Regions from separate parts of the Rhizobium favelukesii genome, predicted to be linked through region 1. Evidence: predicted binding sites of a transcription regulator. Region 1 holds the regulator's gene; each other region holds the start of a gene.

Evidence for each region. The regulator PhoB, encoded in region 1, activates phosphate uptake and scavenging genes when phosphate is short. The targets are predictions, from matches to a motif close to TGTCATNNANCTGTCAT.
Region 2: the regulator PhoB is predicted to act here: its motif matches at 1,875-1,891, upstream of LPU83_RS51935 (BtaA family protein).
Region 3: the regulator PhoB is predicted to act here: its motif matches at 1,232-1,248, upstream of LPU83_RS53405 (DUF1045 domain-containing protein).

Annotation. Positions count from the first base shown of each region.
Region 1 is NZ_HG916852.1:620,732-625,147, forward strand. Features, by position in the region: gene pstB (phosphate ABC transporter ATP-binding protein PstB) at 1-693, shown strand, start outside; gene phoU (phosphate signaling complex protein PhoU) at 737-1,450, shown strand; gene phoB (phosphate regulon transcriptional regulator PhoB) at 1,487-2,170, shown strand; gene LPU83_RS41450 (IS4 family transposase) at 2,243-3,589, opposite strand; gene LPU83_RS41455 (GcrA family cell cycle regulator) at 3,670-4,203, opposite strand.
Region 2 is NZ_HG916852.1:2,692,947-2,697,362, forward strand. Features, by position in the region: gene LPU83_RS51925 (lytic transglycosylase domain-containing protein) at 1-385, shown strand, start outside; gene LPU83_RS51930 (serine hydrolase domain-containing protein) at 386-1,765, opposite strand; gene LPU83_RS51935 (BtaA family protein) at 1,938-3,182, shown strand; gene LPU83_RS51940 (class I SAM-dependent methyltransferase) at 3,233-3,850, shown strand; gene LPU83_RS51945 (glycoside hydrolase family 25 protein) at 3,982-4,416, shown strand, end outside.
Region 3 is NZ_HG916852.1:2,992,927-2,997,342, reverse strand. Features, by position in the region: gene mnmC2 (tRNA (5-methylaminomethyl-2-thiouridine)(34)-methyltransferase MnmC2) at 1-32, opposite strand, end outside; gene LPU83_RS53410 (NAD(P)/FAD-dependent oxidoreductase) at 31-1,209, shown strand; gene LPU83_RS53405 (DUF1045 domain-containing protein) at 1,322-2,044, shown strand; gene puuE (allantoinase PuuE) at 2,144-3,067, shown strand; gene uraD (2-oxo-4-hydroxy-4-carboxy-5-ureidoimidazoline decarboxylase) at 3,067-3,564, shown strand; gene LPU83_RS53390 (nucleotidyltransferase family protein) at 3,619-3,909, shown strand; gene LPU83_RS53385 (HepT-like ribonuclease domain-containing protein) at 3,906-4,268, shown strand; gene LPU83_RS53380 (ureidoglycolate lyase) at 4,273-4,416, shown strand, end outside.

The DNA of each region.
Region 1 (4,416 bases):
GTAAAACTGAACATTCGCGAAAACACCGTGACGGCGCTCATCGGCCCTTCGGGCTGCGGCAAGTCCACCTTCCTGCGCAGCCTGAACCGTATGAACGACACGATCGACGGTTGCCGCGTCACCGGCAAGATCACGCTCGACGGCGAAGATATCTACGATCCGGATATCGACGTCGTGGAACTGCGGGCCCGCGTCGGCATGGTGTTCCAGAAGCCGAACCCGTTCCCGAAGACGATCTACGAAAACGTCGCCTACGGCCCGCGCATCCACGGTCTCGCCAAGTCGAAGGCCGACATGGATCAGATCGTCGAACTCAGCCTGCAGCGCGCCGGCCTGTGGAACGAAGTGAAGGATCGCGTTCATGAAGCCGGCACCGGCCTTTCCGGTGGCCAGCAGCAGCGCCTCTGCATCGCCCGCGCCGTTGCCGTGAGCCCTGAAGTGATCCTGATGGACGAGCCGTGCTCTGCGCTCGATCCGATTGCGACGGCAAAGGTCGAGGAGCTGATCCACGAGCTTCGCGAGAACTACACGATCGTCATCGTGACGCACTCGATGCAGCAGGCTGCCCGTGTTTCGCAGCGCACCGCCATGTTCCACCTCGGCAACCTCGTCGAGGAGAACGATACCGACAAGATGTTCACCAACCCGGACGATCCGCGCACCCAGGACTACATCATGGGGCGCTTCGGTTGATCGCCGGCGTCGGTAACACTCACGATATTCAAGGATGATCCCTATGGCATCGACACATATCTTTTCTGCCTACGACGATGATTTGAAGTTCCTGTCCCGCCGTATCTCGGAAATGGGCGGCCTGGCCGAGCAGATGGTCTCGGATGCCGTTCGCGCTCTTGTAAACGGCGATACTGCCCTGGCCCAGAAGGTCATTTCTGACGACGTGATCCTCGACCACGCTGAACGCGAGATCGGTGACAAGGCAATCGTTACGATCGCCCGTCGCCAGCCGATGGCGGCCGACCTCCGCGAGATCATGGGTTCGATCCGCATCGCGGCCGATCTTGAGCGCGTCGGCGATCTCGGCAAGAACACCGCCAAGCGCGTCATTGCTGTCCAGAGTGCCGGCGTGCCGCGCAAGCTCGCCCGCGGCCTCGAGCACCTTTCCGAACTGGCGCTCGTCCAGCTCAAGGAAGTCCTCGACGTCTATACGAGCCGTGCTGCCGACAAGGCAAAGTCGATCCGCGAGCGCGACGAGGAAATCGACGCGATGTACACCTCGCTGTTCCGCGAGATGCTCACCTACATGATGGAAGATCCGCGCAACATCACCAGCTGCACGCATCTTCTGTTCTGCGCCAAGAACATCGAGCGCATCGGCGACCACGCCACCAACATTGCCGAGACCATCTATTACATGGCCACCGGTGCTCAGCCGGAAGGCGAACGTCCGAAGGACGATACCGCCAACACCGTCGGCGCCGTCACGGAATAGTCGTTCTGCGACCGCGCCCCCAGGAGACCGAAACGAATGATCCCTAAAGTAGCTGTCGTTGAAGACGAAGAAGCACTGAGCGTGCTTCTTCGCTATAACCTTGAAGCTGAAGGTTTTGAGGTCGATACCATCCTGCGCGGCGACGAGGCCGAGATCCGGCTGCAGGAACGCACGCCAGACCTTTTGATCCTGGATTGGATGCTGCCGGGTGTGTCCGGCATCGAGCTCTGCCGGCGTCTGCGTATGCGACCGGAAACCGAGCGCCTTCCCATCATTATGCTGACGGCTCGCGGCGAGGAAAGCGAACGCGTTCGCGGTCTCTCCACCGGCGCCGACGACTACGTCGTCAAGCCGTTTTCGACGCCGGAGCTTGTCGCGCGCGTCAAGGCAATGCTTCGTCGCGCCAAGCCGGAGGTGCTCTCCACGCTGCTGAAGTGCGGCGACATCGAGCTCGACCGCGAGACGCATCGCGTTCATCGCAAGAGCCGTGAAGTCCGCCTCGGCCCAACCGAGTTCCGGCTCCTCGAGTTCCTGATGGCGTCCCCCGGACGCGTCTTCTCGCGTTCACAGCTCCTCGACGGCGTCTGGGGTCACGATATCTATGTGGACGAACGCACCGTCGACGTCCATGTCGGTCGCCTGCGCAAGGCGCTGAACTTCTCCAACATGCAGGATGTCATCCGCACCGTGCGCGGCGCCGGATATTCCATGGAAGCATAAGGCTTCGATGGGGACCGAGCGGCTTTCATCTCGGAAACAAAAAAACGGGCCCGCCTCGTGCGGTAATGCAGTTCACTTAGGTTTGCTTACGGCTCTTATCGGGTATCTGGCAGGCAGTTTTTTGACGACACGGGGGCATGATCGCCCCCGTTTTTCTGTCAGCAGCAAGTCTGCCAATCTGTTTCTCAATCTGGTGAGGTGGGCGGGGATTTTGCCGGGTGCTTCGATCGCCATCCATCCCCATTCGTGACGCAGGTAATGCAGGGCTGTGATAAAGCTTAGTCGGGTTGGCTCGACTTGGGCTTCGGTCGCGACCTCTGCCATTTCGAGCCGCACCAGATTGTAGGCCAGCAACGCGCCCCAGACCTCCTGATAGACAGTCTCCGGCGTGCCGCTTCGCAGGGTCAGTTCGCTACCGAGAAGCTCCTGCTTGAGTTCGCGATAACTTGTCTCGATGCGCCATCGCTCTTCATACTGATGGACGATTTCGCTTGCCGGATAAGTTTGTCTGTCCATCAGCGATGTCAACAATATGCGCTTTTTGCCATGGCTGGTGGTCGTCTCGATGGCCCTGACCTCCCAGAAGGCCGGCAAGTCCGGTTCTGCCTGCCGCGCCTGGGGCGAGACCTTCATGCGCACCCGATAATCGGTGGGGTGCGGATCCAGTCGTTCCCATGTGCTGTTGGCTTTGGCCGGAATCAGCCAGTGACGCTCATGTCCCTTCGTCTGCAATTGCAAGAGAAGGCTGGCACTGAAGAAGCCCTTGTCGAAGACCGTCAGCGAATGGTCCGGAACCCGGTCGAGCAGGCTTTTGGCGTAGAGCATCTCGTTTGTGCCATAGGCTCCGAACACCGCATCACGCACCAGATGCGTCGCCAGCGCCGTCAGCGTCAGCAGCCGCAATTGCGGATAGCTTGCGACAACGCCAGACGCGTAGGCCTGCGCTCCAAAATGCGCCCGGTTCTCCGGGCTGTTGGACGTCCGCAGCGTGCTGCCGTCCACGGCATAACGACAAAGACCCCGCCAGGCACGCCCGGATTGGTGGCGTTCATCCCAGCATGATGCACTCATTGCAAACAAGTGCGCCAACGGTGCCTGACCCAAGCGCTGCCGTGCCTGTGTCAACGCGCTCTTGGCAATATCCGCGTTGACCTCATCGGGCAAAACCAGATCAAGATGGGCCACCACCTCCGGGATCGACTGATGACGATAAAGGGCCAACGCAATCACCAGCCAGACGACCTGCTCGGCTGGCAGCTTGCGCTTGCGGATGCTCGCCTTGCCTGTCGTGGCGAGAGCCTGAGCGATCCAGTCCGGGTCGATCGCCTGCGAAAGAGCCGATAATTCGGCCGAATGTCCAAGGGTGCGTGACATCACAAACAAAAACAGGATGGGAAACGAATCCCCATCCTGAACCATCAAACTTGCCCGCAGCTCACTAAGTGAACTGCATTAGCCCGCGCGGGCCCGTTTTCTTTATTCCTTATCCGGCTTGCGCATCAGGCGACCCGGTTAGCGGCCTTGCGGCGCTCATTGACCGGCTGGTAGGCCATGCGCTGATGGTACGTGCAATACGGGGAGGAATCCGGGGACTCGCAGCCGCAGAAGTGGAAGTCGTCCTTCAGCGGATCGCCGACCGGCCACTTGCAGGTGCGCTCGGTCAGTTCCGTCAGGCCGAGGCGACGCGAAATCGGGACGACCACATTTGCGGCCGGGCGGAAGCGGACTTCCTCGACCGTGTCGATCTCGATCTCTTCCTTGAGCATCGTTGCACCCTGCTGGCGGGTGACGGTACGCGTGGTGATCCGCGATGCGTAGTTCGGTGCGCGCGGCGCCGATGTGGTGCGCTTGGGCGTTCTGACGGTGGTCGTCGAGCCGCCGGCCTTGGCACGACCGGGCAAACTCAAACGGTGAACTTTGCCAATGACGGCGTTACGGCTTACACCGCCAAGTTGCGCTGCGATCTGGCTGGCGCTCAGGCCCTCTGACCACAGCTTCTTCAGTTTTTCAACGCGCTCGTCTGTCCAGTTCATGCCCCTGTCTCCGCCTTATTAGCGTTGGTGTAGGCAGAATCCCTCACCGTTGCCTCGGACGTATCCGAAGCAAGAAACGCTTGCTCGATTTTGGTGACTAGTTCCGCCGCATGCAGTCTAGTAATTGAGTTTTAACCTAGTGTGAGGCTGACTCCGTGACAAGAGTCGGTTGAATCTCGGCGAATCGATTCTCAGGTTTTCCCCAACTTGCTG
Region 2 (4,416 bases), 2.1 Mb from region 1:
CGATGACGATGGCGCACCGACCGTCGAGAAAAGCGCGATCACCAAGATCATCGACAAGTACTCGAAACTTTACCGGGTGCCCGCCTCGCTGCTTCACCGCGTCGTGCATCGCGAAAGCCGCTACAATGCCAAGGCCTATAACAAGCGCGGTTATTTTGGCCTGATGCAGATCAAGTACAATACGGCCAAGTCGATGGGCTACGATGGCGAACCTGCGGGCCTGTTTGACGCCGAGACCAACATCAAATACGCCGCCAAGTATCTCCGCGGCGCCTGGCTTGTGTCCGACAGCAGTGAAGACGATGCTGTCCGCCTCTATGCCCGTGGCTACTATTACGACGCCAAGCGCAAGGGCATGGACGACGTCGCCCACGGGAACTACTGACTACTGCCGAGGAAGCGCCGCTAGAATCTCCTTCACGAGGATCTGCGGTCTATAGCCAAGCCAGCTTGGCGTCAGCCCGAGCCTGACGACGACAAGCTTCGCAGACGGCACGATCGCGACACTCTGTCCATCATGCCCTTCCATCCAGAACGTGTCTTCAGGAAGACCGGCAGTCGCGCTGCTATCGCCGCCCGGCGCGGCGAGCCAGGCCTGCGCCTGCGTATATTTGCCACCAGAGGCGGCAGTCGGCGTCCTCATTGCCGCCATGAACCGTTCCGGCAACAGCCTCTGTCCATTCCAGACACCGTCCTGAAGAAGAAACTGGCCGAAACGAGCCCAATCCCGCGCTGTGGCGTAGAGATAAGAACTGCCGGCAAAGGTGCCGCGGGCATCGACCTCCAGAACGGCGCTCGACATGCCGAGCGGATCGAACAGCGCCATCTTGGGATAGGCAAGCGCTGCCTGCATGTTGCCGATCCGATCCATCCATATCTTCGAGATCAAGACCGATGTGCCGCTCGAATAGTTGAAGCGCACGCCCGGGCTCGCCTCCAAGGGGAGGCTCGCCGGCAGTGCCGTCATATCTGCATCGAGATAGAGCATTCGTGTGACATCGGCGACCGTGCCATAACTCTCGTTGAAGGCCAGGCCGCTCTCCATGCCCAGAAGATCCCTGAGCTTGATTGCTGAATGATCGCCGCCCTGCCACTGCGGCAGGAGGGCTGCGTCACCAAACGCGATCCTGTTGTCGAGCATCAGCCGTCCGACGATCGCTGCATTGACGGTCTTCGTCATCGACCAGCCCGTCAGCGGCGTTGTTGGATTGAAGCCGTCACCGTAGTGCTCGGCGATGATACGGCCGTTGTGAACGACGACAACCGCGCGCGCTTCAGGACCGGTCAAATTGGTGTCTGAAAGCAGCGCGTCGACACGGCTGTCATCGACCTTTGCGACGGCGTTGCCCTCCGGCCATATCTCATCATTTTGCGGCTCTGGAGCGGCAGGGCGATCGGGCACTGCGCTCGCTGCCGCTTCAAAATCCCCGTCCGGCACGCTGCTGCAGCCGAGTGCGCCGCGATAGATCGCATAGCCCGGTGCGAAGACCCCGAGGATGCGCGCTGTAACTCGCTTCTCCTGCCTGTCGACAGCCACACGCACCAGCCGCAGCAACGGATTTCCCGGCGCCTGAACGTCCTCGTAGAGCACCTGTTCAGGATCCCGCCCTGCGAGGAAGACGTTCGAGCAAACGATCTTGGCTGCATAGCCATCACCCACCCGCAGCAATTCCGGTGGGCTGACGTAAAGCCAAGTCGCGCCCATAGCGACGATCACGACCAGCAGAAGGGCAAGTGACTTCACGACACGCAGCACAAATCGCATGTACGGTCCTCCATGCCTGCAAGAAAAGCAGGAAAGCCCGCGGCGCGAAAGACCCGAACGCCCGGATGCGTTTCTATTTGCAGCCGCGCAAAGCCCTGCCCACAGCCTGCGTCATCAAACTGTAGTGACGGCGCGCTAAACGCCCTGAACGCTAAAAGGGTGAAAGATTCATATGACGGAATTTGCACCGGATGCCGGCTTCCGCAAGAACCGGAAACTCAAGGCAGCCCTTCTCCGCCACAATGCCTTCTCCAAGGCAGGCTTTTCGGAACGGCTTTTCGGCCTATTGTTTTCCGGCTTGGTCTACCCGCAAATTTGGGAAGATCCCGACCTCGACATGCTGGCGATGGAGCTTCAGCCGCATCACCGCATCGTAACGATCGGCTCCGGCGGCTGCAACATGCTCGCCTATCTCTCCAGAAGCCCGGCGTCGATTGATGTGGTGGACCTTAATGCGCATCACATCGCCCTCAATCGGCTGAAACTCGCGGCGTTCCGTCACCTTCCCGGACACGCCGACCTCGTTCGCTTCCTCGCCACACCGCGCGAAACGTCGAACAGCCACGCCTTCGACCAGTTCCTCGCAGCAAATCTCGACGAGACAACTCGGAACTACTGGAATGGCCGGAAGTTCGGCCGTCGGCGCGTGACGGTTTTCGACCGCAACATCTACGAAACGGGCCTCCTCGGTCGGTTCATCGGTGCAGCCCACCTGCTTGCCCGCCTGCATGGCGTCGAGCTGACGGAGATGACAAAGGTACGTTCGCTGCGCGAGCAGCGCCAGTTCTTCGACGAGAGGATCGCACCGCTCTTCGACAAGCCGGTCGTACGCTGGATCACCGGCCGCAAGAGCTCGCTGTTCGGCCTCGGCATCCCGCCGCAGCAGTATGACGAACTGGCAAGCCTCGCAGCCGACCAGTCGATCGCTCCCGTCCTGCGCCACCGTCTTGAAAAGCTCGCCTGCCACTTCCCCATGCAGGAAAACTATTTTGCCTGGCAGGCTTTCGCTCGCCGCTACGCACCGAAGGGTGACGGCCCGCTTCCGACCTATCTCGAACCGGCGAACTACGAGGCGATCCGTGCCAATGTGGATCGCGTCAACGTTCATCATGCAAGCTTCACCGAGCTTCTCGCCGGCGAGGCGGCCGCCTCGCGCGATCGTTATATCCTTCTGGACGCACAGGATTGGATGACGGACCAGCAACTGAATGATCTATGGGCCGAGATCAGCCGCACCGCGCGTGAAGGCGCTCGGGTGATTTTCCGCACCGCGGCCGAAAAAAGCATCATCGAAGGACGCCTGTCGCCTGCGATCGGCGATCAGTGGACCTACATGGAGGAACGCTCGATCGAACTGACGGCGCTCGATCGCTCGGCGATCTATGGCGGCTTCCATATCTACAGGAAGACCGCGTGAGAGGCGTCGACACCAACCCGGTCGTCAAGGACGACCGCCATGCCGCCCTGATGGATGGCATGTATCGCTATCAGCGCCACATCTATGACCTGACGCGTAAGTATTACCTGCTCGGTCGCGATCAGACGATCCGCAATCTGAATGTGCCGGCAGGCGGCACGCTGCTGGAGGTCGGTTGCGGAACCGGCCGCAACCTCGCGCTTGCCCATAGATATTATCCGCAGGCTAAGCTCTACGGCCTCGATATTTCGGCGGAGATGCTGATCTCCGCGCGCAAGACATTCGAGACCAAAGCCACGCTCCCGGATTTCCGTGTCGCGGACGCGACGGCCTTCACGCCGCGCGAATTCGGCGTCGGCGGCTTCGACCGCATCCTCATTTCCTACGCGCTTTCCATGATCCCGGATTGGGAGTGCGCGATCGACTCGGCCTTGGCCGCCCTAGCCCACGGCGGCGAGTTGCACATCGTCGATTTTGGCCAGCAGGAACGCCTGCCAGGCTGGTTTGCGCGTGTTCTCAAGGCGTGGCTGCAAAAATTTCACGTGTCGCCGCGTGCCAATCTGCGGCAGGTTCTGGAGTCTCAAGCCTCTGAAAACCAAGCACGACTTACGTTCGAGACCATCGGCGGCGGCTATGCCTGGCGGGCCGTCATTGTGACCAAACCTTGACATTTCGCTTGAAACTAACCGAATTTTTACGTTGATATGGCAAATAGAGGGGACATTCCTCTGCTGGACGCGTTTATCACGAAGGTCGAGCTGTGGGGCAAAAATTCCATTCGTTTCGCGACGGAACATCTATGCGCCGGCTTCTGTTTTGCGTTTTGCCGTTGGCTGTCATGCTCGCTGGATGCACGTCATCGGGCTATGACTATCTCGAAACAGCGTCCGTAAAGCCAAAAACGCGCTTCAAGGACACCGATCCTCAGGACTTCGGAACAAAGCATCCGGAGAAGCAGCCGATCCACGGCATCGACGTGTCGAAGTGGCAGGGCGATATCGACTGGCAGACGGTCAGGAACTCCGGCGTCGCCTTCGCATTCATCAAAGCGACCGAAGGCAAAGACCGCATCGATCCGCGTTTCAATGAGTACTGGCAGCGTGCCCGCTCCGTTGGCATTCCCCACGCGCCCTATCATTTCTACTATTTCTGCTCGACGCCTGATGAACAGGCCGACTGGTTCATCAGCAATGTGCCGAAGGATTCGATGCGCCTGCCGCCCGTCCTCGACGTC
Region 3 (4,416 bases), 1.8 Mb from region 1:
CCAGCGATTTTTTCGGGATCCGTATCTGTCATGACCAAAGCCGATAGTCCGGCCTTGTCTTCCGGTCAATCATCGACTGCCCTGCTGATCGTCGGCGGCGGGATCATGGGGCTGTGGGCGGCAGTTCACGCGGAGCGTCTCGGCATCGATGCGTTGCTCGTCGACGCCGATCGGCTCGGCCACGGCGCAAGCGGTGGCCTGCTGGGAGCCCTCATGGCGCATATGCCGGACAAGTGGAACGCCAAGAAGCAATTTCAGTTCGATGCGCTGGTTTCGCTGGAAGCGGAGATTGCAGCGTTGGAACAGCAGACGGGCCTTTCCACCGGCTATCGCCGCTCAGGGCGTCTCATTCCGTTGCCGAAGCCGCATTTGCGTAAGATCGCGCTTGGCCATTCCCGGGATGCTGAGGAGCGCTGGATCGCGGGCGAGCGGCGCTTCCACTGGCATGTGCTCGACAGGCCTCCCCAAGAGAATTGGCTCGACGGAGCGGCTGGCCAAAGTGGCTTCGTGCACGACACGCTTGCCGCCAGAGTTGCCCCGCTCTCTCTCATCGCTGTACTCGCTGCATTCCTGCGTGACGCACGGCATGTCCGCGTTGCCGAGCACGTTTCGGTCGATGGTTTCGATCTTCAGCGCAAGGTCGCAAAGACCAGCATGGGCGACGTTACTTTCAGCCAATGCATTGTGGCCGCGGGCCACCAATCCTTTCCCTTGCTCGAGCGCAGCACCGGGGGTCTTTCAAGGCCGCTCGGCCAGCCCGTCAAAGGCCAGGCGGCATTGCTGAAAGTCGACGTGGACCCGTCCATGCCGACGATCTTCCGCGATGGGCTGTATATTGTTGCGCATGAGGGCGGTCATGTCGCCATCGGCAGCACGAGCGAGGTTCGCTTCGACGAGCCGTTCTCGACCGATCGACAGCTGGACGCACTGATTGAGGCAGCCGCACAACTGGTGCCGGCATTGCAAGGCGCGCCCATTGTCGAACGATGGGCCGGTCTGCGGCCGAAGGCGATCGACCGTGATCCGATGGTTGGCGCGCATCCAGATCATGACAGCCTTGTCGCCTTGACGGGCGGCTTCAAGGTCAGCTTCGGTCTGGCGCACCATCTGGCGGCGGTCGCGGTCCACCTGGCCGCCGGTCGTCAGCCGCCCTTTGCGCTGCCCGAAAGCTTCCTGCTTGCCAATCACATCCGCGTAGCGTCACGCTAAACGTGAATTAGCGTTTCCTGCCTTTCGTCAATCTGTCACGCAAATCACCTATCTGCTAGCGCAATCGCGGCGCCGACGGAGGGCTGCGCCGTTTGTCTACGGAGGAAATGTGATGCGCTATGCGATTTGCTTCACGCCCGCTGCGAGCGACCCGCTCTCATATGTGGCCGCAAATTGGTTGGGTCGGAACGTGTTTTCCGGCGAGACGGTCGAGCCGACCGCAATACGCGGCCTGAGCATTCACGAGATCGCTTTCCATACGGCGATGCCGCGCCGCTATGGTTTTCACGGTGTCCTGAAGGCACCCTTTCGCCTTGCCGCCGATGTGACGGAGGCGCAACTTTTGCGCGATCTTATGCGCTTCTGCGGCACACTGACGCCGTTTCACATCAATCGTCTGGAGGTGGCCCGGCTCGGTGCGTTCTACAGTCTCGTTCCGTCGCTGCCCTGCGAACACGCCCACTACCTTGCCAGTGCCGTTGTTCAGGAGTTCGATCGATTCCGCGCGCCGTTGAGCGAGGCGGAAATCGAGCGGACCGATCCGGGTGGTCTATCTGCGGCGCAGTTCGCCAATCTGCACCGCTGGGGAAGCCCCTATGTGATGGACGAATTTCGTTTTCACATGCCGCTGACCGGCCCCGTCAGCCACTGCGACATGCCACGGGTCGAGCAGGCGCTTCGGGCCGTCTTCGAGCCGGTACTTGCCGATCGCGTGAAGGTCGCCAACGTTGCGTTGATGATCGAGGAAGGGAATGGCGGGCCGTTTCGCGTGCATTCGCTGCATCCGATGGGCAAGGTCAGCGCTCGGCGGGATCGTGTTCCTGCGTTAGCCTAAGGGTTTGTGCCGCAAAGGCGAAACTCTGTTGCGTACTTTCCGTCTCGACATTCCGTCTGCGGATGTTACCGTTTCGCCGACTTTCAGGAAGGTGATTTCATGGTATCCGAGACCTATCCGCGCAATCTCATCGGCTATGGACGCAATACGCCCGATCCGAAGTGGCCGGGCGATGCCCGCGTGGCCGTCCAGTTCGTCATCAATTACGAAGAGGGCGGCGAGAGCTGCATTCTAGACGGCGATCCGGCCTCCGAAAACCTTCTGTCGGAAATCGTCGGCGCTGCACCCTGGCAGAGCCAACGCAACCTCAACATGGAGTCGATCTATGAATATGGCTCGCGCGCCGGTTTCTGGCGGTTGTGGCGCCTGTTCACGGAACTCAAGGTACAGGCGACCGTTTATGGCGTGACGCTCGCCATGGCGCGCAACCCCGAGGCCGTCGCGGCCATGAAGGAAGCCGGCTGGGAAATCGCCAGCCATGGCTACCGCTGGCTGGAATACAAGGACTTCCAGGAAGACGTCGAGCGCAAGCATATTCAGGAAGCCGTGCGCCTGCACACGGCGCTGACCGGCGAGCGTCCCTACGGCATGTATCAGGGCAAGCCCTCGGACAACACGCTGCGTCTCGTTATGGAAGAGGGAGGGTTCCTCTATTCTTCTGACTCCTATGCCGACGACCTGCCGTTTTGGGTGAAGGGCATCGATGACAATCCGTTCCTCATCATTCCCTATACGCTCGAAACCAACGACATGCGGTTTGCCACGCCACAGGGCTTCAATTCGGGCGACCAGTTTTTCACCTACCTCAAGGATGCCTTTGATACGCTGTATGACGAAGGCAAGGCAGGCAGCCCCAAGATGATGTCGGTCGGCCTGCACTGCCGACTTGTCGGTCGCCCGGGCCGCGCGGCGGCGCTGAAGCGGTTCATGGAATACGTGCTGAAGCATGACAAGGTGTGGATCCCGCGGCGCATCGAGATCGCACAGCACTGGCATGCCCACCACAAGCCGGAGACGATCTGATGCTTTCGCGGGACGAGTTCGTATCACGTTATGGCGGCGTCTTTGAGCATTCGCCGTTCGTTGCCGAGCGCACCTATGACGACGGTTTCATCGGTGATGAACTGACCGTGGATCGTGTGCACACGGCGCTCGTCGCCATCTTTCGTGCAGCAAGCCCGGAAGAGAGGCTCGGCGTGCTGCGCGCTCATCCCGATCTTGCCGGGCGCCTTGCGATAGCAGGCGAGCTGACGGAAGACAGCAAAAAGGAACAGGCCGGCGCCGGGCTCGATCGCCTGAGCGCCGAGGAGCACGCACGGTTCACCGAACTCAACGCCGCCTATGTCGAAAAATTCGGCTTTCCGTTCATCATCGCCGTAAAGGGGCTGAACAAGGACGATATTCTCGCGGCCTTCGAAAAGCGCATCGACAACAGCCGCGACGAGGAGTTCACCACCGCCATGGCTGAGGTCGAGCGCATTGCGCTGCTGCGCCTCGAAACGATGTTGCCGGGGCGTTGAGACTGCCCAGTCGTACGGCTTTTCTCTTTCGCCTCCGTGACTTATAGTTGCGCCATGAAGCCCTCAGAAGTGCTGGAGAAGAACAGGCAGGCGATCCGCGAAGCGACGAAGCGCTTCAACGCGACGAACCCGCGTGTCTTCGGCTCCGTGGCGCGCGGCGAGGATCGGCCCGATAGCGATCTAGATATCTTGGTCGACACCTTGCCAGGCACGACATTGTTCGATCTTGGCGGGTTGCTGGAGGAATTGACGGAGACACTTGGCGTGAAGGTGGATCTGGTAACGCCCGGGGGTCTTCCAGACAAGATACGGGAACGCGTTCTCTTAGAAGCGATCGTCGTATGAGCACAGAACGGCTCGTGGAATATGTCGATCGTATGCAGCAAGCTGCCGAGCAGGCACGCGCGCTGACGGAGGGCATGACCGAGAACGCTTTCCAGGCCGATCTTAGAACCCAACTCGCCGTGACCATGTCACTCGTCCTCTTAGGCGAGGCCGCAGCTCGGATCGGCGTTAGCCATCCTGATTTCATCCGCGATCACGCTGAACTTCCCTGGGCAAAGATAAAGGGAATGCGCAATCTGATCGTGCACGACTACTACCGCGCGGACCTTTCGGCCATTTGGGGCACCGTGCGAAGTGATTTGACCGACCTGATCTCGCAGCTTCAATCGATACGCCATTGGCGCATCCAAGGCGAATAATCCTGTGAACCAACGTCTCGACATTCTTCCCCTCACCAAATCTGCCTTCGCGCCCTTCGGCGACGTGATCGAAGCCGATCCGGCAACGCTGCGCTATATCAACAATGGCACGACGGAGCGCTTCCATGCACTGGCCGCCGCCGAAGCA